Regions from separate parts of the Micromonospora sp. L31 genome, predicted to be linked through region 2. Evidence: predicted binding sites of a transcription regulator. Region 2 holds the regulator's gene; each other region holds the start of a gene.
What was found. Region 2 encodes HrcA, which represses chaperone genes, less so after heat shock. Its sites were predicted from a motif close to GGTTNGCACNCTCNNNNNGAGNGTGCNAACC; they were not measured.
Positions count from the first base shown of each region.

Region 1: the regulator HrcA is predicted to act here: its motif matches at 5,811-5,841, upstream of groL (chaperonin GroEL).
Region 3: the regulator HrcA is predicted to act here: its motif matches at 3,649-3,679, upstream of groES (co-chaperone GroES).

Region 1 is NZ_JBQHDC010000007.1:33,427-43,010, forward strand. Features, by position in the region: gene ACTMS9_RS20005 (S8 family serine peptidase) at 1-2,567, shown strand, start outside; gene ACTMS9_RS20010 (GNAT family N-acetyltransferase) at 2,614-3,534, shown strand; gene ACTMS9_RS20015 (hypothetical protein) at 3,686-3,928, shown strand; gene groL (chaperonin GroEL) at 3,991-5,613, opposite strand; gene ACTMS9_RS20025 (hypothetical protein) at 5,889-6,932, opposite strand; gene ACTMS9_RS20030 (cold-shock protein) at 7,035-7,238, opposite strand; gene ACTMS9_RS20035 (GNAT family N-acetyltransferase) at 7,460-7,990, shown strand; gene paaN (phenylacetic acid degradation protein PaaN) at 8,173-9,584, opposite strand, start outside.
Region 2 is NZ_JBQHDC010000002.1:59,525-69,108, forward strand. Features, by position in the region: gene ACTMS9_RS06805 (hypothetical protein) at 1-426, opposite strand, end outside; gene ACTMS9_RS06810 (enoyl-CoA hydratase-related protein) at 534-1,343, opposite strand; gene hemW (radical SAM family heme chaperone HemW) at 1,363-2,586, shown strand; gene ACTMS9_RS06820 (DUF4870 domain-containing protein) at 2,630-3,298, opposite strand; gene hrcA (heat-inducible transcriptional repressor HrcA) at 3,533-4,555, shown strand; gene dnaJ (molecular chaperone DnaJ) at 4,632-5,774, shown strand; gene ACTMS9_RS06835 (16S rRNA (uracil(1498)-N(3))-methyltransferase) at 5,776-6,510, shown strand; gene ACTMS9_RS06840 (SDR family NAD(P)-dependent oxidoreductase) at 6,924-7,685, opposite strand; gene ACTMS9_RS06845 (histidine triad nucleotide-binding protein) at 7,732-8,091, shown strand; gene ACTMS9_RS06850 (serine hydrolase domain-containing protein) at 8,088-9,473, shown strand.
Region 3 is NZ_JBQHDC010000003.1:335,242-344,825, reverse strand. Features, by position in the region: gene ACTMS9_RS11190 (ATP-binding cassette domain-containing protein) at 1-456, opposite strand, end outside; gene ACTMS9_RS11185 (sugar ABC transporter substrate-binding protein) at 490-1,587, opposite strand; gene ybaK (Cys-tRNA(Pro) deacylase) at 1,832-2,311, opposite strand; gene ACTMS9_RS11175 (THUMP-like domain-containing protein) at 2,340-3,527, opposite strand; gene groES (co-chaperone GroES) at 3,815-4,129, shown strand; gene groL (chaperonin GroEL) at 4,200-5,840, shown strand; gene ACTMS9_RS11160 (molybdopterin-dependent oxidoreductase) at 5,970-7,829, shown strand; gene ACTMS9_RS11155 (WhiB family transcriptional regulator) at 8,104-8,487, opposite strand; gene ACTMS9_RS11150 (response regulator transcription factor) at 8,742-9,566, shown strand.

The DNA of each region.
Region 1 (9,584 bases), on a different contig from region 2:
CACCTCCCACCGGAAGCGACGGGACCGCCCGGTCCGCCAACCCCTGGGCGGTGGTGGCGGCCGTGCTGGCGGGCGGCTGGACGGTGGCGACCACCGTGCTGCTCCAGGTCGCCGGCTGGTCCGTCGACCAGGTACGCCTCGTCAGCGGGCTGGACCGGTGGCCGTGGCTCTGGCCGGTGGTCTCCCTGGCCGGCGTCCTGCTGGTCGGCCTGCCGGCCCTGCTGCTGACGCTGCTCCCCCGGTCCCCGGCGCTGCGGGGCACCGGCCGGGCCTGGCTGGCCGGAGCGCTGGCGCTCGGCGCGCTCGGCGCGCTGCGTGCCCTCCCGCCGGTACACCACGAGCTCTACCTGGCGGCGCTGGCCGCCACCGCCGCCGGGCTGGCCCTGGTCGCCGCCCGGCTGCCGGCCCGACGCCGCGCCCTGCCCGACGGATCGGGGGGCGAGCCCGAATCGGCGACCACCCCCGCTGCACCAGGGGGCGAGCCGGAGCCGGCGACCACCCCCGCTGCACGGGACGGCGAGCCCGGGCCTGCGGCCACTCCCGATGCACCGGACGGCGCATCCCGCACCGAGCGGCGGGCGAGCGGCACCGGCGGGGCAGGCGGCCGCCGGCCCGATCCGGTCACCCTGCTCGCGGTGGCCGCCGGGCTGGCCCTGCTGCTCCCCTGGGCCTGGCTCGGCGCGCTGGGCGGCCTGCTGGAGACCGTCCTCGCCGCACTGGCCGCGGCGGCGCTCGGCGCGCTGGCCGGGGTGCTGCTCGACGGGCGGTTCTGGTGCCGGCTCGGGGGCGGCGAGCCACCCCGGCCCGCCCGGCTGGTGTTCCTCGGCGGGCTGGTCGGCGGGGTCACCCTGCTGCTGCTCGCCGCCGGCACCGGGCAGTCCGGGGCCCAACTGCCCGCCCTGCTCGCCGTGCCGCCGGTCGCCTTCACGCTGGCCGCCCTGTACGCGGCCGCCCGCCGGACCGGCACCCGGGCCGTAGCACCGGTCCGCTGGCTGGTCGGCCTGGCGCTGTTCGGCCCGCTCGCCCTGGCCGACCCGGAGGAGGTCTCGGTCCTCCTGGCCACCACCCGCGACGTGCCGTTCTGGGTGGCCGCCGCCGCGGTCGCCGGGCTCGCCGTCGCGGTCCTGCTCGCCGTCGGGTACGGCGTCCTGCTCGCCCGGCCCCGGGCGGTCACGCCCAGCCGACGGGTGGCCGTGCTGGCCGCCGGCGTGCTGCTGGTCGCGGTCGGGGTGGTCGCCGTGGTCCCCGGGCAGCCCGGGCTGCACGGCGAGCGGCTGCTGGTGGTGCTGCGCGAGCAGGCCGACCTGACCGGTATCCCGGCCGGTACGCCGGGCCGGGCCGGTCGGGACGCGCGCGCCGCCGAGGTGTACCGCCGGCTGGTCGCCACCGCCGAGCGGACCCAGGGCGACCTGCGCCGGGAGCTGTCCCGGCTGCGCCTGAGCCCGAGGCCGTACTACCTGGTCAACGCGATCGAGATCGACGGTGGTCCGGCGGTGCGGGCCTGGCTGTCGGGCCGTCCCGAGGTCTCCCGCGTGCTGCTCAGCCAGCGGGTACGGCCGTTGCCCGCCCCCGCCCCGACCACCTCCGGCGACGCGCCGGCGCCGGCCGGCCCGGCCTGGAACATCCGGCTGCTCGGCGCCGACCGGGTCTGGTCGGAGCTGGGGGTGACCGGTTCCGGCGTGGTGGTCGGCAGCTCCGACTCGGGCGTGGACGGCCGCCACCCGGCGCTGGCCGACGGCTTCCGGGGCGGCGACGACTCCTGGTACGACCCCTGGGACCGCACCCGCTCCCCGAACGACGCGGGCGGGCACGGCACCCACACGGTGGGCAGCGCGGTGGGTCGGGACGGCATCGGGGTGGCCCCGGGTGCGCGCTGGGTGGGCTGCGTCAACCTCGACCGCAACCTCGGCAGCCCCGCGCACTACCTGGACTGCCTCCAGTTCATGCTGGCCCCCTTCCCGCCCGGCGCGGACCCGTTCACCGACGGCCGTCCGGCGCGCGCGCCGGACGTGCTGACCAACTCCTGGGGCTGCCCGCCGATCGAGGGCTGCGACCCGCGGGCGCTCCGGCCGGCCGCCGACGCGCTGGCCGCCGCCGGCATCCTGGTGGTCGCGGCGGCCGGCAACACCGGCCCGTACTGCGGCTCGATCGCCGACCCGCCCGCGCCGTACCCGGACGTGTTGACCGTCGGCGCGGTGGACCGGCACCGCCGGGTGACCCTCTTCTCCAGTCGCGGACCGGCCCCGGGCGGCGCGGCCAAGCCGGACGTGCTCGCCCCGGGCGCGGGCGTGCTCTCCGCGATGCCGGGCGGCGGCTACGCCACCCTGGACGGCACCTCGATGGCGACGCCGCAGGTGGCGGGCGTGGTGGCGCTGATGTGGTCGGCGAACCCGGCGCTCGTCGGCGACCTGGAGCGCACCCGCCGGATCCTGCGGGAGACGGCGCAGCCCGCGCGGCCGAGCTACCGCTCCCGCGCGCCGCAGGACGCCTGCGGCGGGGACGCGAACATCACCGGCGCGGGCCTCGTCGACGCGTACGCGGCGGTGCGGGCGGCCCGGGCCGGCTGATCGGGTCTTGCGCCCACCCGTGGTGGTTGATCTAGGGTCGGCCACCATGGAGTTCACCCTCGCCGACCTGACCGCCGACCGGGTCCCCGCCGTCGTCGCGCTCTGTGGACGCGCGCTCGACCTGCCCGAGGACGCCGCCGAGGCGGAGTCCGTGGTCACCGCCCTCTGGCCCCGGGCCTCGGCCGACCGGACCGTGCTGGCGGTCGGGGCGTACGCGGGGGACGAACTGGTCGGGGTGCTGATCGGATCGGTCTCGGCGGCGGAGGAGCGCCTCGGGCACGTGGACCTGCTGGCCGTCACGCCGCAGTGGCGGCGCCGGGGGGTCGGCCGGGCGCTGGTGGCCGAGGCGGAACGGCGGCTCGCCGGCCTCGGCGCGGCCGAGCTGCTGCTGGCCGGGAACCCGCCGTACTACGCCTGGCCGGGCATCGACGTGCGGTACACCCCGGCGGTCTGCCTGGCGCTGGCGCTGGGCTACCGGCAGGACCGTACGGCCTGGAACATGACCGCCGACCTGTCGTACGACGGGTCGCCGGCGCTGCGCACGACGGAGCCGGCGGAGGCGAGGCTGGCCGGCCAGGGCGTGACCGTACGCCGGGCGGAGCCGGCGGACCTGCCGGCGCTGGCCGCGTTCGCCCGCTCCACCTTCGGCGGCGCCTGGGACGGCGAGCTGGCCGGCTCGGTCGGCCGCGCCGACGCGGGCTGCCACCTCGCGGAGCGGGACGGCGAGATCCTCGGCTTCGCGGCCTGGGGCTCGTCGCGGCCGAGCTGGTTCGGGCCGATGGGCACCGCGCCGGCTGCGGCGGGCTCGGGCATCGGCGGGGTGCTGCTGCGCCGCTGCCTGCGCGACCAGCACGAGGCCGGGATCGGCGCGGCGCAGATCGGCTGGGTGGGCCCGGTGCCGTTCTACTCCGGCAGCGCGGGCGCCCGGATCGAGCGGGTCTTCTTCCTGTACCGCCGCACGCTCTGACGGCCCCTGCCGGCCGGCCGGACGCGGCGCTCGGCCCCGGGAAGGACCGCGATACATCGATAAACGGGCGAATGGGATATAGACCCTGATAATGCCATTCGCCCGCATGAGTGATGGCCGCCCCCTACCGTTTCGGTAGAGGAGGCGGACCATGACCACGGACGACGAACAGACCGACGACGGGATGCCCCGCACCTGGGTACCGGTCGGCGACCCGCCCATCGCGGTGCCGTTCGACCGGCGGGACTACGGCGACGCGGAGCAGCTCGCCGAGATGACCGGCGTCGACGAGCCGGAGGCCGAGGACCTGGTGACCGTGGTGGACGAGCCGGTCGCCATCCGCCCGCCGTACGACCGGGCGCAGAAGCGGCGTAACCAGCGCAGTCTGCCCTGAGGAGACGGAAAGGGGCGGACCGCTCGCGCGGCCCGCCCCTTTCGGCATTGGTGGGGCTGGACTCAGAAGTCCATGTCCCCGCCACCCGGACCAGCCGGGGCGGCCGGGGTCTTCTCCGGCTTGTCCGCCACGACGGCCTCGGTGGTGAGGAAGAGCGCCGCGATCGACGCGGCGTTCTGCAGCGCCGACCGGGTCACCTTGGCCGGGTCGATGATGCCCGCGGCCAGCAGGTCGACGTACTCGCCGTTGGCGGCGTTGAGGCCGTGACCCGGCTCGAGGTTGCGGACGTGCTCGACGACGACGCCACCCTCGAGGCCGGCGTTGACGGCGATCTGCCGCAGCGGGGCGTCCAGCGCGATCTTGACGATCTGCGCACCGGTCGCCTCGTCGCCGGTCAGGTCCAGCTTGTCGAAGGCGGTCTTGCCGGCCTGCACCAGCGCGACGCCACCACCCGGGACGATGCCCTCCTCGACGGCGGCCTTCGCGTTGCGGACGGCGTCCTCGATGCGGTGCTTGCGCTCCTTCAGCTCGACCTCGGTGGCCGCGCCGACCTTGATCACCGCGACACCGCCGGCCAGCTTGGCCAGGCGCTCCTGCAGCTTCTCGCGGTCGTAGTCGGAGTCGCTCCGGTCGATCTCGGCCCGGATCTGGTTGACCCGGCCCTGGATCTGCTCGGCGTCGCCGGCACCGTCGACGATGGTGGTCTCGTCCTTGGTCACCACGACCTTGCGGGCGCGGCCCAGCATGTCGAGGCCGACGGCGTCCAGCTTGAGGCCGACCTCCTCGCTGATGACCTGGCCACCGGTGAGGATGGCGATGTCGGCCAGCATGGCCTTGCGGCGGTCACCGAAGCCCGGCGCCTTGACGGCGACCGACTTGAAGGTGCCGCGGACCTTGTTGACGACCAGGGTCGCCAGGGCCTCGCCCTCGATGTCCTCGGCGATGATCAGCAGCGGCTTGCCCGACTGCATGACCTTCTCCAGGATCGGGAGCAGGTCCTTCACCGACGAGATCTTGCTGTTGACGATCAGGAGGTAGGGGTCGTCGAAGACGGCCTCCATACGCTCCGGGTCGGTCATGAAGTACGCGGAGATGTACCCCTTGTCGAAGCGCATGCCCTCGGTGAGCTCGAGCTCCAGGCCGAAGGTGTTGCTCTCCTCGACGGTGATGACGCCTTCCTTGCCGACCTTGTCCATCGCCTCGGCGATGATCTCGCCGACGGTGTTGTCACCGGCGGAGATGGAGGCGGTGGAGGCGATCTGCTCCTTGGTCTCGACGTCCTTGGCGAGCTTGAGCAGCTCCTCCGAGACGCTGGCCACGGCGGCCTCGATGCCCCGCTTCAGGGCGATCGGGTTGGCGCCGGCGGCCACGTTGCGCAGGCCCTCGCGAACCAGGGCCTGGGCCAGGACGGTCGCCGTCGTCGTGCCGTCACCGGCGACGTCGTCGGTCTTCTTGGCGACCTCCTTGACCAGCTCGGCGCCGATCTTCTCGTAGGGGTCCTCGAGCTCGATCTCCTTGGCGATGCTCACACCATCGTTGGTGATGGTGGGGGCACCCCACTTCTTCTCGAGCACGACGTTGCGGCCCTTGGGGCCGAGCGTCACCTTCACGGCGTCGGCGAGCTGGTTCATGCCCCGCTCGAGGCCGCGGCGCGCCTCTTCGTCGAACGCGATCATCTTGGCCATACGGCGTTGTCCTCCTGGACACTCACGGGCCACCCGAGTGTTTGTGCCCCGGATGGGCCGCCTGGTGTACGCACCTTGGGACGTCGCCACCTGGCGACGACGACGTCCTTCGGCCGGGCCGGATAGCCCGCGACGACCGGCCGTGTGCCCCATCGGCGTCTCCAACGCCGCTGGAACCTTGGCCCCACCGTCCCGACCACTGGCACTCACGGTATGCGAGTGCCAATGACTTGTTTAGCACTCTCCCCTGCCGAGTGCAAGCACACTCGGGCCGGTCAGCCGAGTTCCGCCGCCAGTTGCGCGGCGTTCACCGGCCCCTCGTGGGCCCGCTGCTCGGCGTACGCCACGACCAGCCCGACCAGCTGGACCAGGTAGACCGGGACGACCAGCACCGCGGCCAGCGTGACCACCACGACGGCGCCCACCGCGGTGCCCGGCGCCGCGAACGGGTCGGTGCCCAGCGGCGCCGTGCCGACGGCCTCCAGCACCGCGCCCAGCACGCCGCCGAGGACGATCGCCACCGCCACCAGCCCGACCCGGCCCAGCACCATGCCGAGCCGGTCGTGGAAGAAGCGGAACGAGCGGCCGATCGGGTTCTGCCGCTCGAAGAGGTAGACCGGACCGGCCAGGGCGAGGGCGAACGCGAGGTAGACGCCGGGCAGCACGCAGAAGCAGATACCGGCCGTGACGATCACGCCGACCAGCAGGGTCCAGCCGTACAGCCCGGGCGCCCGGCGCAGGCCGTAGCGCAGCGCGCCGCCGAGGTCGGCCGGCTCGCCGGCCGCCTGCCGGGTGACCACCCAGGTGCCGGCCGCCCAGCCCACGCTCTGCAGCAGGTAGAGCAGCAGGGCGGCGACCAGCGTCGCGCCCCCGAACGTCAGGAGGTCACCCAGGTAGCCCGGGGGCAGCGAACCGTCGGCCGGCACCTGCGAGGACGGCTCCAACCCGAGGGTGATGATCGAGACCACCGCGGCGGGGAGCGCCTGGGTGAGCAGCATGATCGGCAGCAGCGTGCGCCAGCCACGACGCAGCGCGCTGGCGCACCGGGTGAACCAGCCGTCGACGCCGGCGTGTGGCGGGTTCACCAGCGGGTCGGCCGGGTCCCAGCCGCCGGCGGCCGGCCAGCCGTACGGGAGGTGGCCGGCGTACGGCGGGTAGCCCGGCGGGAAGCCGGCGTACGGGTCGGCGCCGGGCGGGTAGCCGCCGGTGGGCGGGAAGACCCAACCCTGGTACGGGCCGGCGGGCCCGACCGGGCCGCCCGGCGGGGGCGGGTCCACGGGATCGGGTCCGGGCGGACCCGACGGGGACTGGTCGGACATGAGCACTCCTCAGCGACGGCTGGATCGGCCCACGATCTTCCCTGGTGCCCGCCCGCGCCGCTGCCCCGAGGGGGCCGGCCGACGAGCGGAACCGGACGCGACTCAGGCGATGACGCGCACCCGCTCGGCCTGCGGGCCCTTCTGGCCCTGGGCGATGTCGAACTCCACCCGCTGCCCGTCGTCCAGCGCCTTGTAGCCGTCCATCTCGATGGCGGAGAAGTGGACGAAGACGTCCTGGCCGCCGTCGACGGCGATGAAGCCGTAGCCCTTCTCGGCGTTGAACCACTTCACGGTGCCCTGTGCCACGGTGCACTTCCTCACTCTGCGCGGCGTTCCACGACCCCGGGGCCGGCGGACCGGCACCGGAGGACCACCGCTTCGGCGATCGGTGAGGGCCGCTGAATCGGTGACCGAAATCGCACGCTACACGAGGCGTGACGGCGGCGCACGACCACAAATCGGGCATATTCCGGCGCTCCGCCGACCGTCCGTCCATCGGCGGTGGTCGCTGCGGTATGCATGCGGACATGACACCTGCCCCGGCCCCGCCGGAAGCCCGGAGAGCCACCGTCCGCCGGGTACGCCCCGAGGACGCCGCCCGGATGCGGGCGCTGCGGCTGGAGATGCTCGCGGACGCGCCGCTGGCGTTCCTGGAGACCGTCGCCCAGGCCGCCGCCCGCCCGCACGCCGACTACGCGGCCCGGATCGCGTACGTCTCCCGGGGTGACCACACCGCGCAGTTCGTCGCCGACCCCGGTGGCCGGCTGGTCGGCCACGCCGGCGGCACCGCCTCCCCCGACGAGCCGGGCCTGACCGTCGTCTACGCCGTCTACGTGACCCCCACCTGGCGGGGCAGCGGCCTGCTCGCCGACCTGATCGACGGGGTGGCCGCCTGGTCCCGCGCCGCCGGCCGCCCGGAACTGCTGCTGGAGGTGGTGGTCGGCAACGACCGCGCCTACCGCGCCTACCAGCGGCTGGGCTTCACCGACACCGGCGTACGCGTGCCGCACCCCACCGTCCCCGCCATGCGCGAACTCCAGATGCGCCGCCCCGCCTGACCCCCACCGCTAACACCACGCAGGGCAGCACCCCGACGAGCCACACCCCCGGTCCCGGCAGCGACGCCCGAAGCGCACCCCGCACGGGTTTCCGGGGGAGCCCGCCCGCGGAAGGATCAAGCCTGACCGCCTGGAGCGGGCGGGCTCCCCCGGAAACCCCGACCTGGACCAAAGGCGAAAACCTAGACGTGCCGCCGGCTCTGCACGATCCGGAACCGGTTCGCCACGTACGCGCCGTCGGTCAGCGCGGCGTTCGCGGCCGGGTTGGCGCCGCTGCCGTGGAAGTCCGAGAACGCGGCCGACTGGTTCACGAAGACCCCGCCGGTCAGGTTGCAGGACAGGTGCACCCCGACGTCGACCGCGGCGGCCTCGGTCGCGTCCAGCACGGCCTCGTCGGTGGAGTAGACGGCGGCGGTCAGCGCGCCCTTCTCCCCCACCGTCGCGCGCATGATCTCCAGGCTGTGCGCGGTGGAGTCGGTGGCGATGACGAAGGAGATCGGCCCGAACCACTCGCGGCCGTAGGTCGCGGTGTCGTCGGCGGCCAGCTTCACGATGGTCGGCGTCCGCACCACCGCGCCGGGCAGCGCCGGGTGCTCGACGGCACGCGACTCCAGCACCGGCTCGCCGACCTTGGTCACCTCGTCGAGCCGCTCCAGCACCCCGTCGTTGACGATGGCGCCGGTCAGCTCGACGCCGCGGGCCGGGTCGGCGGTGAGCTTGCCGACCGCGCCGGCGATGCCGGCGGCCACCTCGTCGAAGCTCTTGTGCCCCTGGTCGGTCTCGATGCCGCCGGCCGGGATGAGGATGTTCTGCGAGGTGGTGCACATCTGGCCGCTGTACAGGGTCAGCGTGAAGCCGAGGTTGCGGCACAACCCGGCGAAGTCGTCGGTGGAGTCGATGACCACCGTGTTCAGGCCGGCCTTCTCGGTGTAGACGGCCGCCTGCCGGGCGTTCGCCTCCAGCCAGTCGCCGTACTCGGTGGAGCCGGTGAAGTCGACGATCTTCACGGCGGGGTGCAGCGCCAGGGTGGAGGCGAGCTTCTCGCCCGGCCCCTCGGAGGCGAGCAGCACCAGGTTGGGGTCGAAGCCGGCCTCGGCCAGCACCTCGCGGGCGTACCGGACGGTGATGGCCAGCGGCAGCACCGCGCGCGGGTGCGGCTTGACGACCACCGGGTTGCCGGTGACCAGCGAGGCGAAGAGACCCGGGTACGAGTTCCAGGTGGGGAAGGTGTTGCAGCCGATCACCAGCGCCACGCCCCGGGGCACCACGTGGAACGTCTTGGTCATCCGCAGCGGGTCGCCCTTGCCGGCCGCCTTCTCCCAGCCGGCCGTCCCCGGGTGCCGGGTCATCTCGGCGTACGCGTAGGCGAGCGCCTCCAGCGCGCGGTCCAGCGCGTGCGCGCCGCCGGCCTGGAAGGCCATCACGAACGCCTGGCCGCTGGTGAACTGCACCGCGTTGGCGAGCTCGAAGATGTGCTTGTGCAGCCGGTCGAGGATCTCCAGGCAGACGCCCACGCGGGCCTGCGGGCCGGCGTCGCGCCAGGCCGGCAGGGCGGCCGAGGCGGCGGCGACCAGCTCGTCGGCGCCGGCGTGCG
Region 2 (9,584 bases):
CATCTCCTCCCAGCCGCGCACCTTCTTCAGCGCGGCGTAGAAGCGGTTGGCCGCGTACCGCTGGTCGCGGATCTGCTGCGGGGTGCCCCAGCCCTGGCTCGGCCGCTGCTGGAACAGGCCGATCGAGTCCCGGTCGCCGCCGGCAAGGTTGCGCAGGCCCGACTCCTGGTACGCGGTGGCCAGCGCGACCACCACCGCCCGCTCGGGCATCTCGCGCTGGATGCCGATCGCCGCGATCGTCGCCGCGTTCGCCATCTGGTCGGCGTCGAGCAGCACCGTGCCGTCGGCCTGGACGGTGCAGGTGCGGCTGGCCACGGGGAGCCGGAGCTGGCCGCCGAGCTGACGGACGACGACCCAGACTCCGAGAAGAGCGACGACCGCGAAGACGACACCGACTGCGACAATTGCCCGACTTCGCACCCGCACCTCCTGTTTCACGGTCATCCCCAGCGTACGTGCCCGAAAAGGCGAGCCGGGTCGGCCGACCGGTTCACCTTTCCGGGAGCAAACGAAAGAAAGGCCCCGAACCGGTGCTACCGCGCCCCGTCTGCCGGACCACCGTCCAGAGCGGCCACCCATCGAGCCAATCTTTTCTCGCGGAAGGCGAGCACGCCCTCGCGGCCCTCCTCGGAGAGGAAGTAGCCGGTGGAGAGGGCGGACAGCTCGGCGATCTCGCCGCGCAGGTCGGTGGGGGCCGGGCGGCGCAGCAGGCCCTTCGCCCCGGCCAGCGCCCCCGGCGCGCCGCGCACCAGCGAGGCGCAGTAGCGCTCCACCGCCGCGTCCAGCCCGTCCGCCGGCACCGCCGCGGTCACCAGGCCGATCTCGGCGGCCCGCCGGCCGTCGAAGGTGTCCCCGGTCAGGTAGAGCTCGGCCGCCGCGCGCGGGTGCAGCCGGGGCAGCACCGTGGCGGAGATGACCGCCGGGATCACCCCGATCCGCACCTCGGTGAAGGCGAACGTCGCCTCCTCGGCGCAGACCGCCAGGTCCGCCGCCGCGATCAGGCCCAGCCCGCCGGCCCGCGCCGGCCCGGCCACCTTCGCCAGCACCGGCTTCGGGCACTCCCAGACCGCCGCCAGCACGTCGCCGAGCATCCCGGCCGGCACGCTCCCGCTGGCGTACGCGGCGGCCGTCTCCTTCAGGTCCGCGCCGGAGCAGAAGACCGGCCCGGTGTGGTCCAGCACGATCACCCGTACGGCGTCGTCGGCGACCGCCGCGGCGATCCCGGCCAGCAGCTCGGTCATCAGGGCCGTGGAGAGCGCGTTGCGGTTGTGCGGGCTGTCCAGGGTGAGGGTGGTCACCCCACGGGCCGTGGCGACCCGCACGAGGCGGTCGGGAGAGGTCATGCCGGGCACACTAGTGGCCATGCCCGGCGTCCTTCCAGAAGGCGAGACCGTCCCCGTCGACGGGTCGCTGCCCGCCACCGCCCTGAGCGCGGTCGGCGCGCGCGGCTTCGGCGTGTACGTCCACGTGCCGTTCTGTGCCAGCCGCTGCGGCTACTGCGACTTCAACACCTACACGGCGGCCGAGCTCGGCGGCGGCGCCGACCGGGAGTCGTACGCCGACACCGTGCTGGCCGAGCTGGCGCTGGCCGCCCGGGTCCTCGGCGACACCCCGCCGCCCCGGGTGGACACCGTCTTCGTCGGCGGTGGCACGCCGACCCTGCTCCCCGCCGACGACCTGGCCCGCATCCTGGACGGCATCGACCGCACCTGGGGGCTGGCCGCCGACGCCGAGGTGACCACCGAGGCCAACCCGGAATCGGTCACGCCCGAGTCGCTGCGCACCCTGCGCGCGGCCGGCTACACCCGGATCTCGCTGGGCATGCAGTCCGCCGCGCCCGGGGTGCTGGCGATCCTCGACCGCCGGCACAGTGCCGGCCGGGCGGTCGCCGCCGCGCTGGAGGCCCGCGAGGCCGGGTTCGACCACGTCAACCTGGACCTGATCTACGGCACGCCGGGGGAGAGCGCGGCGGACTTCGCCGCCAGCCTCGACCAGGTGGTCGCCGCCGGGGTGGACCACGTCAGCGCGTACGCCCTGATCGTGGAGGACGGCACGCGGCTCGCCGCCCGGATGCGGCGCGGCGAGCTGCCGTACCCGTCGGACGACGTGGCGGCGGACCGGTACCTGGCCGCGGAGGCCGCCCTCGGCGCGGCCGGCTTCTCCTGGTACGAGGTCTCCAACTGGGCCCGCTCCGAGGCGGCCCGGTGCCGGCACAACCTGCTCTACTGGACCGGCGCGGACTGGTGGGGCCTCGGCCCGGGGGCGCACAGCCACGTCGGCGGGGTGCGCTGGTGGAACGTCAAGCACCCCACCGCGTACGCGAAGCGCCTGGCCGCCGGGGAGTCACCCGGCCTGGCCCGGGAGGTGCTGACCGCCGGCGAGGCGCACATGGAGGACGTCATGCTCCGGCTGCGGCTCGCCTCCGGCCTGCCGCTGGACGCCCTCGACGCGGCGGGTCGGGCGGGTGCCGGGCGGGCGCTGGCCGACGGCCTGCTGGACCCGGCGGGGCACGCGGCGGGGCGGGCGGTGCTCACCCTGCGCGGGCGGCTGCTGGCCGACGCCGTGGTCCGCGACCTGCTGCCCTGATCCCGCGCGGCCCGGCCGGCCCGGGTGGGCCGGCCGGGACCGGTCACTTCTTGAAGGCGTAGCTCGCCGGGTAGCGGTAGACCACACCCTCGGTGGCCTTCACCCCGCCGATGATGCCGAAGATGATCGGCACCAGGGCGGTCAGGATCGGGATGAAGAAGAGCACCCCGCAGGTGACGATGGCCAGGACGAAGCCGATGATGTTGGCGATCGCCCAGGTGATCTGGAAGTTCAGCGAGGCCGTGGCGTGCGCCCGCACCGTCGGGGACTGCTGGCCCTTGGCGGAGAGCGCGATCAGCGGCGCCACCCAGCCGAGCAGGCTGCCGCCGACGATCACGCCGACCGGGCCACCGAAGTGCGCGACCAGCGACCAGGTCTTGTCGTCGTCGGTGGCGTAGCCGCCCGGGGCGCCGTAGCCGCCGCCGGGAGCGCCGTACCCGCCGGCGGTCGGATAGCCGACGCCCGGCGCGGAGTAACCACCCGGCGGTGGGTAGCCACCCGGCGGTGGGTAGCCACCCGGCGGTGGGTAGCCGCCCGACGGCGGTTGGTCACCGGTGGGTGGCGGATAGCCACCGGGCGGGGGATAGCCGCCCGCCCCGGGTGCCCCGGACAGTGGTGCGGTGGGCGGCTCGTACGACGAGCCGGACGGGGCGGTCGGGTCCGGGCGGTCGCCGGGGTCCCCCGCTCCGGGAGGGCGAGGTGGTTCAGTCATGGACGTCACGGTAGGGGTTGCCGGCAAGCCATCACCAGAGCGACACCGCCCCGGATGTCCGGATGATCGGCCCTGGCGCGCCGCCCGGGTGGCGGGGCGCACCCGTGGTCCGTCGCTGATCATCGCGTCAGCGGGGACGCCGACGTAGACTGGCACTCGCTACAGTCGAGTGCCAGTGCGCTCGCCCGGGGCGCCTCAGCCGCTCCGGGCCGACGTGCGTCAGGAGGTGGGGAGATGGGTCTCGACGACCGCAAGCTCGCCGTGCTGCGCGCGATCGTCGAGGACTACGTCGCCACGCAGGAGCCGGTCGGCAGCAAGGCCCTGGTCGAGCGGCACCAGCTCGGCGTCTCGCCGGCCACGGTGCGCAACGACATGGCCGTGCTGGAGGAGGAGGGCTACATCCGGCAGCCGCACACCAGTGCCGGCCGGGTGCCCACCGACCGTGGCTACCGCCTCTTCGTCGACCGGCTGTCCCGGGTCAAGCCGCTGAGCCCGGCCGAGCGCCGGGCGATCGAGCGTTTCCTGGTCGGCGCGGTCGACCTGGACGACGTGGTGCACCGCACCGTCCGGCTGCTGGCCCAGCTGACCCGGCAGGTCGCCGTGGTGCAGTACCCGTCGCTGGCCCGCTCCTCGGTGCGCCACCTGGAGCTGGTGCCGATCTCCACCACCCGGCTGATGCTGGTCATGATCGCCGACACCGGCCGGGTCGAGCAGCGGCTGGTGGAGCTGCCCGCGCCGATCCCCGCCGACCATGTCACCGACCTGCGCCGGCTGGTCAACGAGAAGCTGGTCGGCAGCCGGCTGTCGGAGACCCCGCCGCTGGTCCAGGCGCTGGTCGACGAGTCCGCGCCGCACCTGCGCGGGGCGATGACCACGCTCTCCACCGTGCTGCTGGAGACGCTGGTCGAACGGCACGAGGAGCGCATCGCGCTCGCCGGCACCGCGAACCTCACCCGGGGCGGCCTGCTCGACTTCCAGGGCTCGCTGCGGCCCATCCTGGAGGCGCTGGAGGAGGAGGTGGTGATGCTCAAGCTGATCGGCGAGGCCGAGTCGACCACCACCCGGGTGCTGATCGGCGACGAGAACGAGATCGACAACCTGCGGGCCGCCTCGGTGGTCAGCACCGGCTACGGGCCGGGGGCGACCGCGCTCGGCGGGCTGGGCGTGTTGGGCCCCACCCGGATGGACTACCCCGGCACCATCGCCACGGTGAGGGCCGTGGCACGCTACGTGGGCGAGCTGCTGGCCCAGAACTGATCCAGGGCAGGGGCCGGCACCCGGCTCCGGCCGACGACCGGCGCAACGCGAGACGAACATGAGGACACCGAACGCAGTGGCCAGGGACTACTACGGCATTCTCGGCGTGAGCCGGGAAGCCTCCGACGACGAGATCAAGCGCGCCTACCGCAAGCTGGCGCGGCAGTTCCACCCGGACGTCAATCCGGACCCGGAGGCCCAGGAGAAGTTCAAGGACATCAACGCCGCGTACGAGGTCCTCTCGGACGACCGGAAACGGCAGATCGTCGACCTGGGTGGCGACCCGCTCGCCCCGGGTGGCGGCGGCGCGGGGCCGGGCGGTCCCGGCGGCGCGGGCCCGTTCGTCGGCTTCCAGGACATCATGGACGCGTTCTTCGGCGGCGCCGCGGGCGGCGCCCGGGGGCCGCGACCGCGTACCCGGCCGGGTGCCGACGCGATCCTGCGGCTGGAGCTGGACCTGCATGAGACCGCGTTCGGCGTCGAGGCGCCGATCACGGTCGACACCGCGGTGCTCTGCACCACCTGCGCCGGCGCCGGCACCGCCGCCGGCACCCACCTGGCCACCTGCGAGGCGTGTGGCGGCCGGGGCGAGGTGCAGTCGGTGCAGCGCACCTTCCTCGGCCAGGTGGTCTCGGCCCGCCCCTGCACCGTCTGCCAGGGGTACGGCACCACCATCCCGCACCCCTGCCCGACCTGCGCCGGCGACGGCCGGGTGCGCACCCGCCGCTCGCTGACCGTCAAGATCCCCGCCGGGGTCGAGGACGGCATGCGGATCCGGCTCGCCCAGCAGGGTGAGGTGGGCCCGGGCGGCGGCACCGCCGGCGACCTCTACGTGGAGATCCACGAGCGGCCGCACGACGTGTACTCCCGCAAGGGCGACGACCTGCACTGCCGGGTCACCGTGCCGATGACCGCCGCCGCGCTCGGCACCCGGCTGACCATCAAGACGCTGGACAGCGAGGAGACGGTCGACGTCAAGGCCGGCACCCAGCCGGGCAGCACGCTGCGGCTGCGCGCCCGGGGCGTGCCGCACCTGCGCGGCACCGGCCGGGGCGACCTCTACGTCCACCTCGACGTGCGGACCCCCACGAAGCTCGACGCCGACCAGGAGAAGATGCTGCGCGACTTCGCCAAGACCCGGGGCGAGGAGGTCGCCGAGCTGACCAAGCAGGGCGGCTTCTTCTCCCGGATGCGCGACGCCTTCAACGGGCACGCCTGAGGTGTCCGCGCCGCTGTTCCTGGTCGAGGCGCTGCCCACCGGCGACACGCTGACCCTGGACGGCCCGGAGGGCCACCACGCGGCCACCGTGCAGCGGCTGCGCGTCGGCGAGGAGCTGCTGCTGGCCGACGGCCGGGGCGGCACGGCCGCCGCCGTGGTCACCGCCGTCGGCCGGGGCACCCTCGACGTGCGGGTCACCTCCCGCGGGTACGCCGACGCGCCGGTCCCCCGGATCGTGGTGGTGCAGGGCATCGCCAAGGGGGACCGGGGCGAGCTGGCCGTGCAGGCGATGACCGAGGTCGGGGTGGACGAGATCGTGCCCTGGGCGGCGTCCCGCTCGGTGACCCAGTGGCGCGGCGACCGGGGCGTACGGGCCCGGGACAAGTGGGTGGCGACCGCCCGGGAGGCGTCCAAGCAGGCCCGCCGACCCTGGCTGCCGGTGGTGGCCGGCGCCCCGGACGAGTCCACCGGGACCGTGGTGCGGCGGATCGCCGGAGCCGGTGCCGCGTTCGTGCTGCACGAGGAGGCCGACGAGCGGCTGACCACCGCCGAGCTGCCCGGCGCCGGCGAGATCGTGCTGGTGGTCGGCCCGGAGGGCGGCATCGCCCCGGTCGAACTGACCGCCTTCGCCGACGCCGGCGCCCGCCCGGTGCGGCTCGGTCCGTCGGTGCTGCGCACCTCCACGGCCGGGGTGGCCGCACTGAGCGTGCTGGCCACCCGCCTCGACCGCTGGTAGGCCGTCCTTCAGCAGGGCTGCTCACGCCCCGCCGGCCTCGGTCGCGTGTCGAGCCGGGCCGACCGGCCCGGGGCGGACTTGCGCGACCGGGCCTGCGCGGCGTGTCGGCCCGGGTGGTGGACACCCTGGTGGCCCGCTTTGCACTCCCAACACCCGGGCGACACGCCGTTCCGCCCGGACGCCGCGAGTGCGTTGACTACGAAGGGTAGTGGCCGCCTCCTCGATGACCACAGCCGAGCGATATGCCTGTGAGGCATATTTATGCCTCACAGGCATATCGCTCACACGAACATCCCCCTGGCGGCGACCCTGCCCCGATGCCGGGACGCCGGGAGACACCGTTTGTCGACGGCGCCGTCCCCGGTCCGGGCGGTCCTCGGGAGGGTCTGGGCGGGCGACCTGTCGGCGGCCGGTCAGGTACGCAGGTAGGAGGCGCCGTTGAGGTCGACGATGGTGCCGGAGGCCCACTGCGCCTCGGGGCTGGCCAGCCAGTGCACGGCGGCGGCGATCTCCTCGGGGCGGGCCACCCGGCCGAACGGGCTCTGCGCCCGGATCGCGTCGCCCTGCTCGCCGGTGAGGTGCTCCGTGGTCATGTCGGTCGCCACGAAGCCCGGGGCGACCGTGGCGACCGCGATGCCGTACGGCGCGAGCGCGACGGCGAGGGACTGCCCGAGCGCGTTCAGGCCGGCCTTGCTGGCGCCGTACGCGGGCTGGTCCGGCTCGCCCCGGAACGCGCCCCGCGACGACACGTTCACCACCCGGCCACCGCGCTCCCGCATGTGCTGGGCGGCGCACCAGGTGACGTTGCCCGCCCCGGTCAGGTTGGTCTCCAGCACCCGCCGCCACTGCCGCTGCCACTGCTCGTACGAGGCGCCGAAGACCGGGTGCGGGGCATCCCGCTCGCCGTACACCCCGGCGTTGTTGACCAGCACGTCGAGCCCCCCGAGCCGGGCGGCGGCGTCGTCCACCATGGCCCGTACCGCCGCCGGGTCGGTGAGGTCCGCGCGGACCACCACGTGACCGTCGCCGGGCAGCTCGGCGCGGAGCGCCTCGGCCAGCTCGGCCGAGTCCCGATGGTGGATCGCCACCCGGTCCCCGTCCGCCGCGAACGCCCGCGCCACCGCGCGGCCGATGCCGCGCGACGCCCCCGTCACCAGTACCGCTCGTGAAGTCACGCGGCACATCATGCCCGAGGCGCGCGGCACGCCTTACCATGCCCCGATGGGATCCGACTGCCTGTTCTGCCGCATCGCCGCCGGGGAGATCCCGGCCACCATCGTCCGGGAAACCGACACCACCCTCGCCTTCCGCGACCTCGACCCGAAGGCGCCGGTGCACGTGCTGGTCATCCCGAAGGAGCACTACGCCGACGTCGCCACGCTGGGGCAGGGCGACCCGAAGCTCGCCGGCGACCTGCTCGCCACGGCGGCCGCGGTGGCGGAGGACGAGGGGCTGCTCGGTGACGGCTTCCGGCTGATGTTCAACACCGGCGCGTACGGCGGCCAGGAGCTCTTCCACGTGCACGCGCACCTGCTCGGCGGCGCGCCGCTCGGCCCGATGCTGGCCCGGAACGTCGCGTGACGGCTGGGCCCGACCGGCTGGCCCGGATGGTGCGCCGGGTGCAGGCGCAGGCCCGGGTGCCGGCCCTGGCGGCGGCCCTGCACCGTGCCGACCGGCCGCTGTGGACCTGCGAGGTCGGCGGCACCGGCACCGGCACCGGCACCGACGCCGACCTCGGCCCGGGCACCCGGTTCCGGCTCGGCTCGGTGACCAAGACCTTCACCTCGGTGCTGGTGATGCAGTGCCGCGACGACGGCCTGCTCGACCTGGACGACCCGATCGGCCGTCACCTGCCGTTGCCGGCGCACGGCGAGCTGACCGTACGCCGGCTGCTGTCGCACACCGCCGGCCTGCAACGCGAGCCGTACGGCGACGTCTGGGACACGCTGCGCGCCCCCGGCGCGGACGAACTCGTCGCCGAGCTGGCCCGGGCCGAGCGGGTGCTGCCGACCGGTCGCCGCTACCACTACTCCAACCTGGGCATGGCGCTGCTCGGCCGGCTGGTCGGCGAGCTGCGCGGCGGCTCCTGGGCCGAGGTGCTCATCGAGCGGGTGCTGACCCCGCTGGGCCTGGCCGCCACCTCGGTGACGCCGGGGCCGGCGGCGGCCACCGGGTTCCTGGTCGACGCCTACTCCGACGAGGTGCACCCGGAGCCGCCGACCGACTTCGGCGCGATCGCCCCGGCCGCCCAGCTCTGGAGCACCGCGACCGACATGGCCCGGTGGGCCGCCTTCCTGGCCGACCCGGTGGCGCTGGACCCGGCCGGCGCGGTGCTCGCCCCGGCCTCGCTGGACGAGATGCGCTGGCCGCTGACCACCACCGACGAGACGCTCTGGGCGGCCGGTTTCGGGCTCGGCCTGATCCTGGTGCCGTACCCGGACCGGGTGGTGCACGTGGGGCACGACGGCGCGATGCCGGGCTTCCTCGCCGCGGTCTACGGCCGGCGCGGCGGCGACGGCACGGCCGGCGCGATGGGCTGCGCGGTGCTCGGTTCCTCCGGCACCGCGGCGGAGGTCTTCGACCTGCCGCACCGGCTGCTCGCCGCGTCCGCCGAGCACGACCCGGCGGACGTCACGCCGTGGCGGCCGGGCGTACCCGCCCCCGGGCCGCTGCGCGGGATGCTGGGCCGCTGGTGGGGCGAGGGCTTCGAGTACGTCTTCAGCTGGCACGACGGGGCGCTGCGCGCCCGGGGCGCCGACGACCCGGCGGGGAAGCCCCCGGCGGTCTTCGCGCCGGTGCCGGACGCTCCGGACGTCTTCCGGACGGTCGCCGGGCGGGAGGTCGGCGAGCTGCTGCGGCTGACCCGGGACGAGCACGGCACGGTGGTCCGGATGCACTGGGCGACCTACCGCTTCACCCGCCGGCAGGAGGCCTTCGACCGGTACGACTTCCGCGCCGGCTGACCCGACCCCCGCCCTGGGCGCGGGTGCGTGGTGTGGGCGCCGCCGGGAGGTATCGCCCACCCTGCGCCCGCCCCCGGGGGCGGGCGGAATGGACGCGGTGCCGTCGGGGTT
Region 3 (9,584 bases), on a different contig from region 2:
CGTCTGTCGCTGGCCGCCGGAGAGGCTGGAGATGTGCTGGCGCAGCGACTTGACGTTCCGCACGCCCAGCCCGGCGAGCGTCTCGGCGGCCATCTGCTCCATGGTGGGTTCGTCGAGCACGATCCCGCGGCGCTTCTCCCGCCCGAGGAACATGTTCTGCACGATGTCGAGGTTGTCGCAGAGCGCGAGGTCCTGGTAGACGACGTCGATGCCCAGCGCGGCGGCGTCGCGGGGGCTGCTGACGGTGACCGGGCGGCCCTCGAAGAGGAACTCGCCGGAGTCGGTCGGGTGGATCCCGCTGATGCACTTGACCAGGGTGGACTTTCCGGCGCCGTTGTCGCCGACCAGCGCGGTCACCTCGCCCGGGTGAACGGAGAGAGCGACGTCACGCAGGACCTGCACGGGACCGAAGCTCTTGTCGATCCCGCGCAGTTCCAGCAGGGGGGTCGCGGACACGGGGTTCTCCTTTGCGCGTCGGCAGGGGTGCCGTCAGTTGACGCCGGCGGCGGCGCAGAGCTTGGCGTATTCCCCGGAGCAGACCTCGTCCTTGGTGACGAAGCCGTCGGCGATCACCTCGGCGACGTCGTCGGCGTAGATGGCCTTGGGGGTGAGCAGGATGGCGTCGACGGCGCGGCCGCTCTCCGGATCCCGGACCGTCTGGCCGGTCTCCTTCCGCTCCCCGTTGGCCAGCGCGATGGCCAGGTCGGCAGCGGCCTTCGCCTCGTCCTTGATCGCCTTGTAGACGGTCATGCACTGGTCGCCGGCGAGGATGTTGCGCAGTCCCTGGGTGGTGGCGTCCTGGCCGGTCACCGGGATCCTGCCGTTGAGCTTGTTCTTCTTCAGCACCGAGATGGCCGCGTTGCCCAGGCCGTCGTTGGCCGCGAGGACGCCGTCGATCCGGCCCTCGGTCTGGGTGAGCATCTGCTCGAAGATGACGCCGGCCTGGGCGTTGTTCCAGTCGGGCACCCACTGGTCCGGGCCCTTGCGGAACTCCTCGGCGTCGAACTTCGGCTTGAGGACCGCGTCGTAGCCGCTTTTGAACAGGGTGGCGTTGTTGTCCGTGGGTGAACCGTTGAGGAAGGCGACGACCGGCTTCCGGGCGCCCTTCTCGGTCAGGCACCTGGCCAGGCCCTGGCCCTGGAGCTTGCCCACCGCCTCGTTGTCGAAGCTGACGTAGTACTGCGCCGAGCCGCCGAGGGTGAGCCGGTCGTAGTCGATGGTGGCGATGCCCTGCGACCGCGCCTTCTCCAGCACCGCCTTGCCGGTGCCGGAATCGAGATTGACGATCATCAGGACCGTTGCCCCATTGGTGATCATCTGCTCCGCGATGTTCGAGAACTGGCTCTTGTCACCCTGAGCATTCTGGATGTCGGAGTCGATTCCGGCGGCATCGAACGCCTCCTCGAGGAACCTGCGGTCCGCGCCCTCCCACCGGGCGGAGGACTTGCTGTCGGGCAGGATCACGCCGATCTTCGGTTTCCTGGCGCCATCGGCCGCGCTGCCGCTGGTTAGCTGGTCGCCGCAACCGGCCACGCCGTTGGCGGCCAGCAGGCCGACGACGGTGAGTGCGAGGAGGCCCTTGCGCATCTGCACGGGTCCTTTCGGGGTGGGTGGTGGCAGGCTGGTTTGTTGTGAGCGGCAACGTATTGCCACCCGTGTCGGCGGCGCAAGGCTGCCGAGCTCACGAGTTTGGCGGACCGCCGTAACGATCCCGTAACGCGGGAAAAGGCGCGATCTCCGCAGGTCCGATCCGCTCTGCCGCTCGACCAGTTTCGGCGTGGAGAATCGTTTCCACACCGGTGCCGTTTCCTTTTCCGGCGGCCGGAACTGATCAGTGGGCGGCGAGGGCGGCGATCGTGGCGTCGGTCAGCGCGACCAGATCGGCCGGGGCCAGTTGGAGCTGGAGGCCGCGACGGCCGGCCGAGACGTAGATGGTGTCGTACGCCAGCGCAGAGGAGTCCAGCACCGTGGGCAGCCGCCTGCGCTGGCCGAGCGGGCTGATCCCGCCCCGGACGTAACCGGTGGCCCGCTCGGCGGCCGCCCGGTCGGCCATCGTCGCCCGCTTGCCGCCGACGGCCGCGGCCAGCGCCTTGAGGTCCAGTTCGCCGGTGACCGGGACGACGGCCACCGTCAGCCCCCCGTCCACCTCGGTGACCAGCGACTTGAACACCCGCTCCGGCGGCACCCCGAGCGCCTCGGCGACCAGCGCGCCGTAGTTCGGCGCGTCGGGGGAGACGTCGTACGGGTGGGTGCTGTGCCGGATCTTCCGCTTCGCCAGCAGCGCCGTCGCCGGAGTGCCCTGTCCCGCCATGCCGGTCACGCTAACCGGACGCCGGACGTCAGCTCGCGACGGGCCGACAGACCAGCACGGTCGGCGCCCCCGCGACCCGGGTGAGCACCAGGCTGGCCGGCGCGTCGCCGGCCAGCCTCAGGTCCCGGCGCAGCTTCTCCGGCTCCAGCGCCGAGCCGCGCTTGAGGATCTCCACCCGGCCGACCCGGCGCTCCCGCAGCAGCGCGCGCAGCCGCTTGAGCGAGAACGGCAGCACGTCGGTGATCTCCAGGCAGCGGGCGAACGGGGTCGCGGTCGGGGTGTCCGCGTACAGGTAGGCGATGCTCGGGTCGGCGATCGTCGCGCCGAGGGTGTCGGCCAGCTCGGCGACCAGGTGCGCGCGGACCACGGCCGGGTCCGGGTCGTACAGGAAGCGGCGGGTGGGGCCGACGGCCGCCTCCGCCGCGCCCGAGCCGGTGAGCCGGTGCGCGACGTCGCCGCGCAGCACGGTGGCCCGGCGGGGCACCTCGGCCAGCCGGCCGCACCAGAGCGCCGCCTCGACCAGGTCGCCGTCCGCGCTCACCCACTCCGCCTCGGCGCCCGCCGGGATCAGCGCGTGGTCGATGCCGGGGGCCACCTTCACCACCGTGTACGGCACGCGCTCGGCCAGCCGGATGACGAAGTCCCAGGGTGGCGAGTAGGCGTTCGGGTCGAAGATCCGCCGGCCGGTGCCCGCCCGGCGTCGTGCCGGGTCGCAGAACACCCCGTCCACCCGGGTCACGTCGAACGCCGTGGCGTCGCCGCACTCCACGGTGAACTCCTCGGCCAGCCCGGCCGACTCGGCGTTCGCGGCGGCCATCGCGGCGGTCGCCGGGTCGGCCTCCACCCCGTACACCCGGATGCCGGCGCGGGCGGCGGCGAGCGAGTCGGCGCCGAGGCCGCACCCGAGGTCGGCGAGGGTGCGCACGCCGGCGGCGCGCAGCCGCGCGGCGCGCCGATCCGCGACCGGCCGACGGGTGGCCTGCTCCAGCCCGGCCCGGGTGAAAAACATTCCAGCGGCCTCGGGTCCGAACTTGGCCACCGCCCGGCGGCGCAGCTCGGCCTGGGTCAGCGCGGCGGCGGCCAGCCCGGCCGGCACCCCGGCGGCGCGCAGCGCGGCGGCCGAGGCCAGCGGGTCACCGCCGGCCAGCTCGGCCGCCGCGGCGAGCGCGGCCGACCCCTCGGGGGTACGCAGCGCGGCGAGCTGGTCGATGTCCACCCGCCCATTCTCCCGACCCGCCTCGCGCCGTCCGACCGGCCCCTGCCGCGTCGATCGCGGCCGTTCGGGCGCGACGCGCTGGCACTCTCCTTGACGGAGTGCTAGCCGAGGAATAACCTGCGATTAGCACTCTCACCCCGAGGGTGCCAGCTCCCGGGCCATCCGACGCGGGCGCTGAACGCCAGGCGGACCGGCACCCGCGACGACGGCCCCGCCCGGTGGCATGTGGCAGATTGACGCTGGTCGGCCCCGGTCGACCGGCAACGAAACCAGTACCCCAGGAGGGTATGCCCGTGACTACCGCGACCAAGGTTGCGATCAAGCCGCTCGAGGACCGGATCCTGGTCCAGGCGAACGAGGCTGAGACCACCACGGCGTCGGGCATCGTGATCCCCGACACCGCCAAGGAGAAGCCGCAGGAGGGCACCGTCCTCGCTGTCGGCCCGGGCCGCATCGACGACAAGGGCAACCGGATCCCGGTTGACGTGAACGTCGGCGACACCGTCATCTACTCGAAGTACGGCGGCACCGAGGTCAAGTACGCCGGCGAGGAGTACCTGGTGCTCTCCGCCCGCGACGTCCTCGCGGTCATCGAGAAGTAAGCAACCGATCAGTGTCGTTGCCCCGGTCCGGCTCGCCGGGCCGGGGCAACGGCGCTTCGAAGGGACATTCATGGCGAAGATCCTGAGCTTCTCGGACGACGCCCGGCACCTGCTCGAGCACGGTGTCAACGCCCTCGCGGACACGGTCAAGGTCACCCTCGGCCCGCGCGGGCGCAACGTCGTCCTGGACAAGAAATTCGGTGCGCCCACGATCACCAACGATGGCGTGACCATCGCCAAGGAGATCGAGCTCACCAACCCCTACGAGAACCTCGGCGCGCAGCTGGTCAAGGAGGTGGCGACCAAGACCAACGACGTCGCCGGCGACGGGACCACCACCGCGACCGTGCTGGCCCAGGCCATGGTCCGCGAGGGCCTGCGCAACGTGACCGCCGGGGCCAACCCGTCCGGTCTCAAGCGGGGCATCGACGCGGCGGCGGCCAAGGTCTCCGAGGCGCTGCTCGACCGGGCCGTCGAGGTCTCCAGCAAGGAGGCGGTCGCGAACGTCGCGACCATCTCCGCGCAGGACGCCACCATCGGCGAGCTGATCGCCGAGGCGATGGAGAAGGTCGGCCGCGACGGTGTCATCACCGTCGAGGAGGGCTCCGCGCTCACCACCGAGCTGGAGGTGACCGAGGGTCTGCAGTTCGACAAGGGCTTCATCTCGCCGAACTTCGTCACCGACGTGGAGTCGCAGGAGTCGGTCCTGGAGGACCCGTACATCCTGATCACCACGCAGAAGATCTCGGCGATCGAGGAGCTGCTGCCGCTGCTGGAGAAGGTCCTCCAGAACAGCAAGCCGCTGCTGATCATCGCCGAGGACGTCGAGGGCCAGGCGCTGTCGACCCTGGTGGTCAACTCGATCCGCAAGACCCTCAAGGTCTGCGCGGTGAAGGCCCCCGGCTTCGGCGACCGCCGCAAGGCGATGCTCCAGGACATGGCGATCCTGACCGGCGCCGAGCTGGTCGCCCCGGAGCTGGGCTACAAGCTCGACCAGGTCGGCCTGGAGGTGCTCGGCACCGCCCGGCGCGTCGTGGTCGACAAGGAGAACACCACCGTCGTCGACGGTGGCGGCCAGTCCTCCGAGGTGGCCGACCGGGTCGCGCAGATCCGCAAGGAGATCGAGGCCTCGGACTCCGAGTGGGACCGGGAGAAGCTGGCCGAGCGGCTGGCGAAGCTCTCCGGTGGCATCGCGGTCATCAAGGTGGGCGCGGCGACCGAGGTCGAGATGAAGGAGCGCAAGCACCGCATCGAGGACGCCATCGCCGCGACCAAGGCCGCCGTCGAGGAGGGCACGGTGCCCGGTGGTGGTGCCGCCCTGGCGCAGATCCTGCCGGTGCTCGCCGACGACCTGGGCCTGACCGGTGACGAGAAGACCGGCGTCTCGATCGTCCGCAAGGCGCTGGTCGAGCCGCTGCGCTGGATCGCCCAGAACGCCGGCCACGACGGCTACGTGGTGGTGCAGAAGGTCGCCGGCAAGGAGTGGGGCAACGGCCTCGACGCCGCCACCGGCCAGTACGTCGACCTGGTGAAGTCCGGCATCATCGACCCGGTGAAGGTGACCCGCAACGCGGTCACCAACGCCGCCTCGATCGCCGGCCTGCTGCTCACCACCGAGAGCCTCGTGGTGGAGAAGCCGGAGAAGGCCGAGCCGGCCGCCGCCGGTGGGCACGGCCACGGTCACGGCCACCAGCACGGCCCGGGTTTCTGACCCACGGCGTACGCCGACTCAGGGCGCACCGTCTTCGCCAGACGGTGCGCCCTGACGCGTTCTGCGGCGGGCATTACGGAACGCTGACGTGGTTGGCGGTCGGTCCGGTTGATCGACAACACTGGTCCGATGAGCAACACACCCCGCGGCCTCGCCGCGCTCGCCGGGATCACGGCCGCCGCCGTGGCCATCGGCGTCGCCGAGCCGGTCGCGGTCCTCACCGGCCCCCGGTCCGCCCCGCTGATCGCGGTCGGCGGGCTGGTCGTGGACGTCGTACCCGAGCCGTTGAAGCAGTTCGCCATCACCCTGTTCGGCACGTACGACAAGATCGCCCTGCTGGTCGGGACGGCGCTGCTGCTCGCCGCGTTCGCCGCGCTGCTCGGGCTGCTGGCGGTCCGCCGGCTGTGGATCGGCCTGACCGGCATCGCGGCCTTCGCCGGTCTCGGCGTGGCCGCCGCCCTCACCCGGGCCGGCGCGGACGCCGCTGACGCGCTGCCCTCGCTGGTCGGGGCGGGGCTGGGCGGGTTGGTGCTCTGGGCCTTCCTCGCCGGCCCGCTGGAGGTCGACCCGTGGCCCTGGACCCCGCCGACACCCCCGCCCGACCCGTCGACGCCCGTCGCGCCCGAACCGGCCGCCGGCGTGGAGGCCGCACCCGGCCCGGCCGGCGGCGTGGAGGCCGCACCCGGCCTGGCCGGCGGCGTGGAGGCCGCACCCGGCCTGGCCGGCGGCGTGGAGGCCGCACCCGGCCTGGCCGGCGGCGTGGAGGCCGCACCCGGCCTGGCCGGCGGCGTGGAGGCCGCACCCGGCCTGGCCGGCGGCGTGGAGGCCGCACCCGGCCTGGCCGGCGGCGTGGAGGCCGCACCCGGCCCGGATCCGGTGAGCCGTCCGCCGGTCGGGTGGGAGCCGTTGGAGAGCAGCGACCCGGAGTCGCGGCGCCGGTTCCTGCGCGGGGTGGGCGTGCTGGCCGGCGCGGCCGCCGTGGCCGGGCTGGGCGGGCACTGGCTCGCCGGGCGCCGGGGCGTGTCGGCGGCCCGGGAGGCGGTCACGCTGCCCGCCCCGTCGGCGGCGGCGCCCGCGGTACCGGCCGGTGCCGATCTGTCCCTGGCGCAGCTCGCCCCCTACATCACCCCGACCAGCGGGTTCTACCGGATCGACACCGCCCTGGTGGTGCCGCAGGTCGACCCGGAGACCTGGCGGCTGCGCATCCACGGACGGGTCCGCAACCCGATCGAGCTGAGCTTCGCCGACCTGCTCGCCCGGCCGATGGTGGAGCGGTACGTGACCCTGGCCTGCGTCTCCAACGAGGTGGGCGGGGACCTGATCGGCAACGCCCGGTGGTTGGGCGTACCCCTCAAGGAGCTGCTGGACGAGGCGGACCCGGAGGAGGGCGCGGACCAGGTGGTGGGCCGTTCGGTCGACGGCTGGACCTGTGGCACCCCGACGGCGGTGTTGCGGGACGGGCGGGACGCCCTGCTGGCGGTCGGGATGAACGGCGAGCCGCTGCCGGTCGAGCACGGCTTCCCGGTCCGCATGGTGGTGCCCGGCCTGTACGGCTACGTCTCGGCGTGCAAGTGGGTGACCGAGCTGGAGCTGACCAGCTTCGCCGACTTCGACGCGTACTGGGTGCCGCGGGGCTGGTCGGCGCAGGGACCGGTCAAGACGCAGTCCCGGATCGACACGCCCCGCCCGCGCAACCGGCTCACCACCGGCCCGGTGATGGTGGCCGGGGTGGCCTGGGCCCAGCACCGTGGAATCAGCCGGGTGGAGGTACGCGTCGACGGCGGCCCGTGGCGGGAGGCGGCGCTCGCCCCGACGGTGTCGGTGGACACCTGGGTGCAGTGGTCCTGGCGCTGGGACGCCACCCCGGGCGAGCACGCCCTCCAGGTGCGGGCGACCGATGCCACCGGCGAGACGCAGACCGGCCGGGAACAGCCGGTCGAGCCGGACGGCGCCACCGGCTGGCACACGGTCAAGGTCACCGTCCGCTGACCCCGCCCAGGCCACCCCAGGTGAGCCGGTCCCGCCCGGTTCGTCCACGCGAGTTCGCCGTTTGCGGTGTGTCGCGGTGTCCGACGACTGCGACGCCGCGACACTCCGCAATCGGAGTCGCCCCGGTGGCAGGCGTGGCTGATCCGTTCACGTCATCAGCTCCGTAGCGTCTCCGACCCACCTGCCGCCCAAACCGGGACCAGGCCGGGACCGGAATGCGCCGACGCCGCGCTCCGGTTGCGGAGCGCGGCGTCGGTCGGGGTCTCTCGGCGGGTCAGGCGACCTTGCGCTGGTCCGGCACGGCGGACTTGTGGGGGCGGCCCAGGCGGGCCTCCAGCCGGCCGATGTCGACCCGGGTCTGCCGGCGGTCGGCCAGGTCCTCCCAGCCCAGCGCGAGCAGCCGCAGCCGCTCGGACTCGCTGAAGCCGCCCCAGACGCCGTACGGCTCGCGGACGGACAGCGCGTGGGCGGCGCACTCGGCCCGGACCGGGCAGGCCCGGCAGACGGCCTTGGCGCCGGACTCGCGGCGCAGCCGTGAGGAGCCGCGCTCGCCGTCGGGGTGGAAGAACTGCGCGCTGTCGCGGCCCCGGCAGGCACCGAGCCGCTGCCAGTCCCACAGGTCGACGATGGGTCCGGGCAGTCTACGTACGTTCGACATCAGCACCCCTCCTCCCGCGCGGCACCGCGGAGGTCTCGTTCGCATCCGGTGTCCGGGCGGCGGTCCGCGCAGGCGCACCGTTTCCGGCCTGGCGTCTCGGTACCCGACCTTTCCCCGACTCACACTTCTGTGATCGAAAACCTCGGACAACTCGCGGCATATGCCCTGGATGTCGGAAAAGTTCGGAGGATTGCCGGGAACCTCCACCCCGGCCCAGCCGGCCATGGTCTGCTCTCTGCGGAGAGGAGACCACCGTGCGTACCGTTCTCGTCTGCGTCCGGACACCGCTCGCCGCGCAGCAGTTGACCTCGGCCGCGGCCCGGCTCGGCCTGGCCGCGGTCGTGCGGACCGCCGTCTCCGATCCCGAGGTGATGCTGCGGCTGGCCGAGCGCCCCGTCGACGTCGTGCTCGCCGACACCGCGCTCACCCGACCCGACAGTGCCGGCTTCGTCCGCCGGGTGCTCGCCCGCGCGCCGCAGGCCGCCGTGCTGCTGCTCGGCGCCGAGGAGTCCGAGGCCGCCGCGGCGACGATCAACGCCGGGGCCCGGGGCCTGATCCAGGGCACCGACCACGACCTGACCAGCGCGGTGGCCAAGGCCCTGCTGCTGCTCTCCGCCCCCGGCCGGACGACCCGGAACCGGGTCACCGACCCGGCCCGCGACACCGCCGCGGTCGGCGCGCCGCCCCGGCCCTCGGCCGGGCTTACCCCTGGCAAGCCGGGCCCGGGCTGGTCCGCCGGACCGGCCGAGGTGCCCGGGGGACCGTCGGTGGTACCGGTGCAGCGCGGCGACGACGAAGCAGAGCCGGAGGCCGCCGCCGAGCCGGAGGTGCCCGCGCCCACCGGTCGGCGGGGCGCGCCCGGCGCGCGCAGCGGGCGCGGCGCCGTCGGACTGACCGAGCGGGAGCTCCAGGTGCTGCTCGGGATGGCCGAGGGAAAGAGCAACGCCGAGATCGGGCGGGAGCTGTTCGTCTCGGAGGACACCGTCAAGACGCACGCCCGACGGCTGTTCCGCAAGCTCGGTGCCCGGGACCGCGCGCACGCGGTGGCCGCCGGTTTCCGCGCCGGCCTGGTCGCCTGAGCCGGCCGCCCGCGGTCG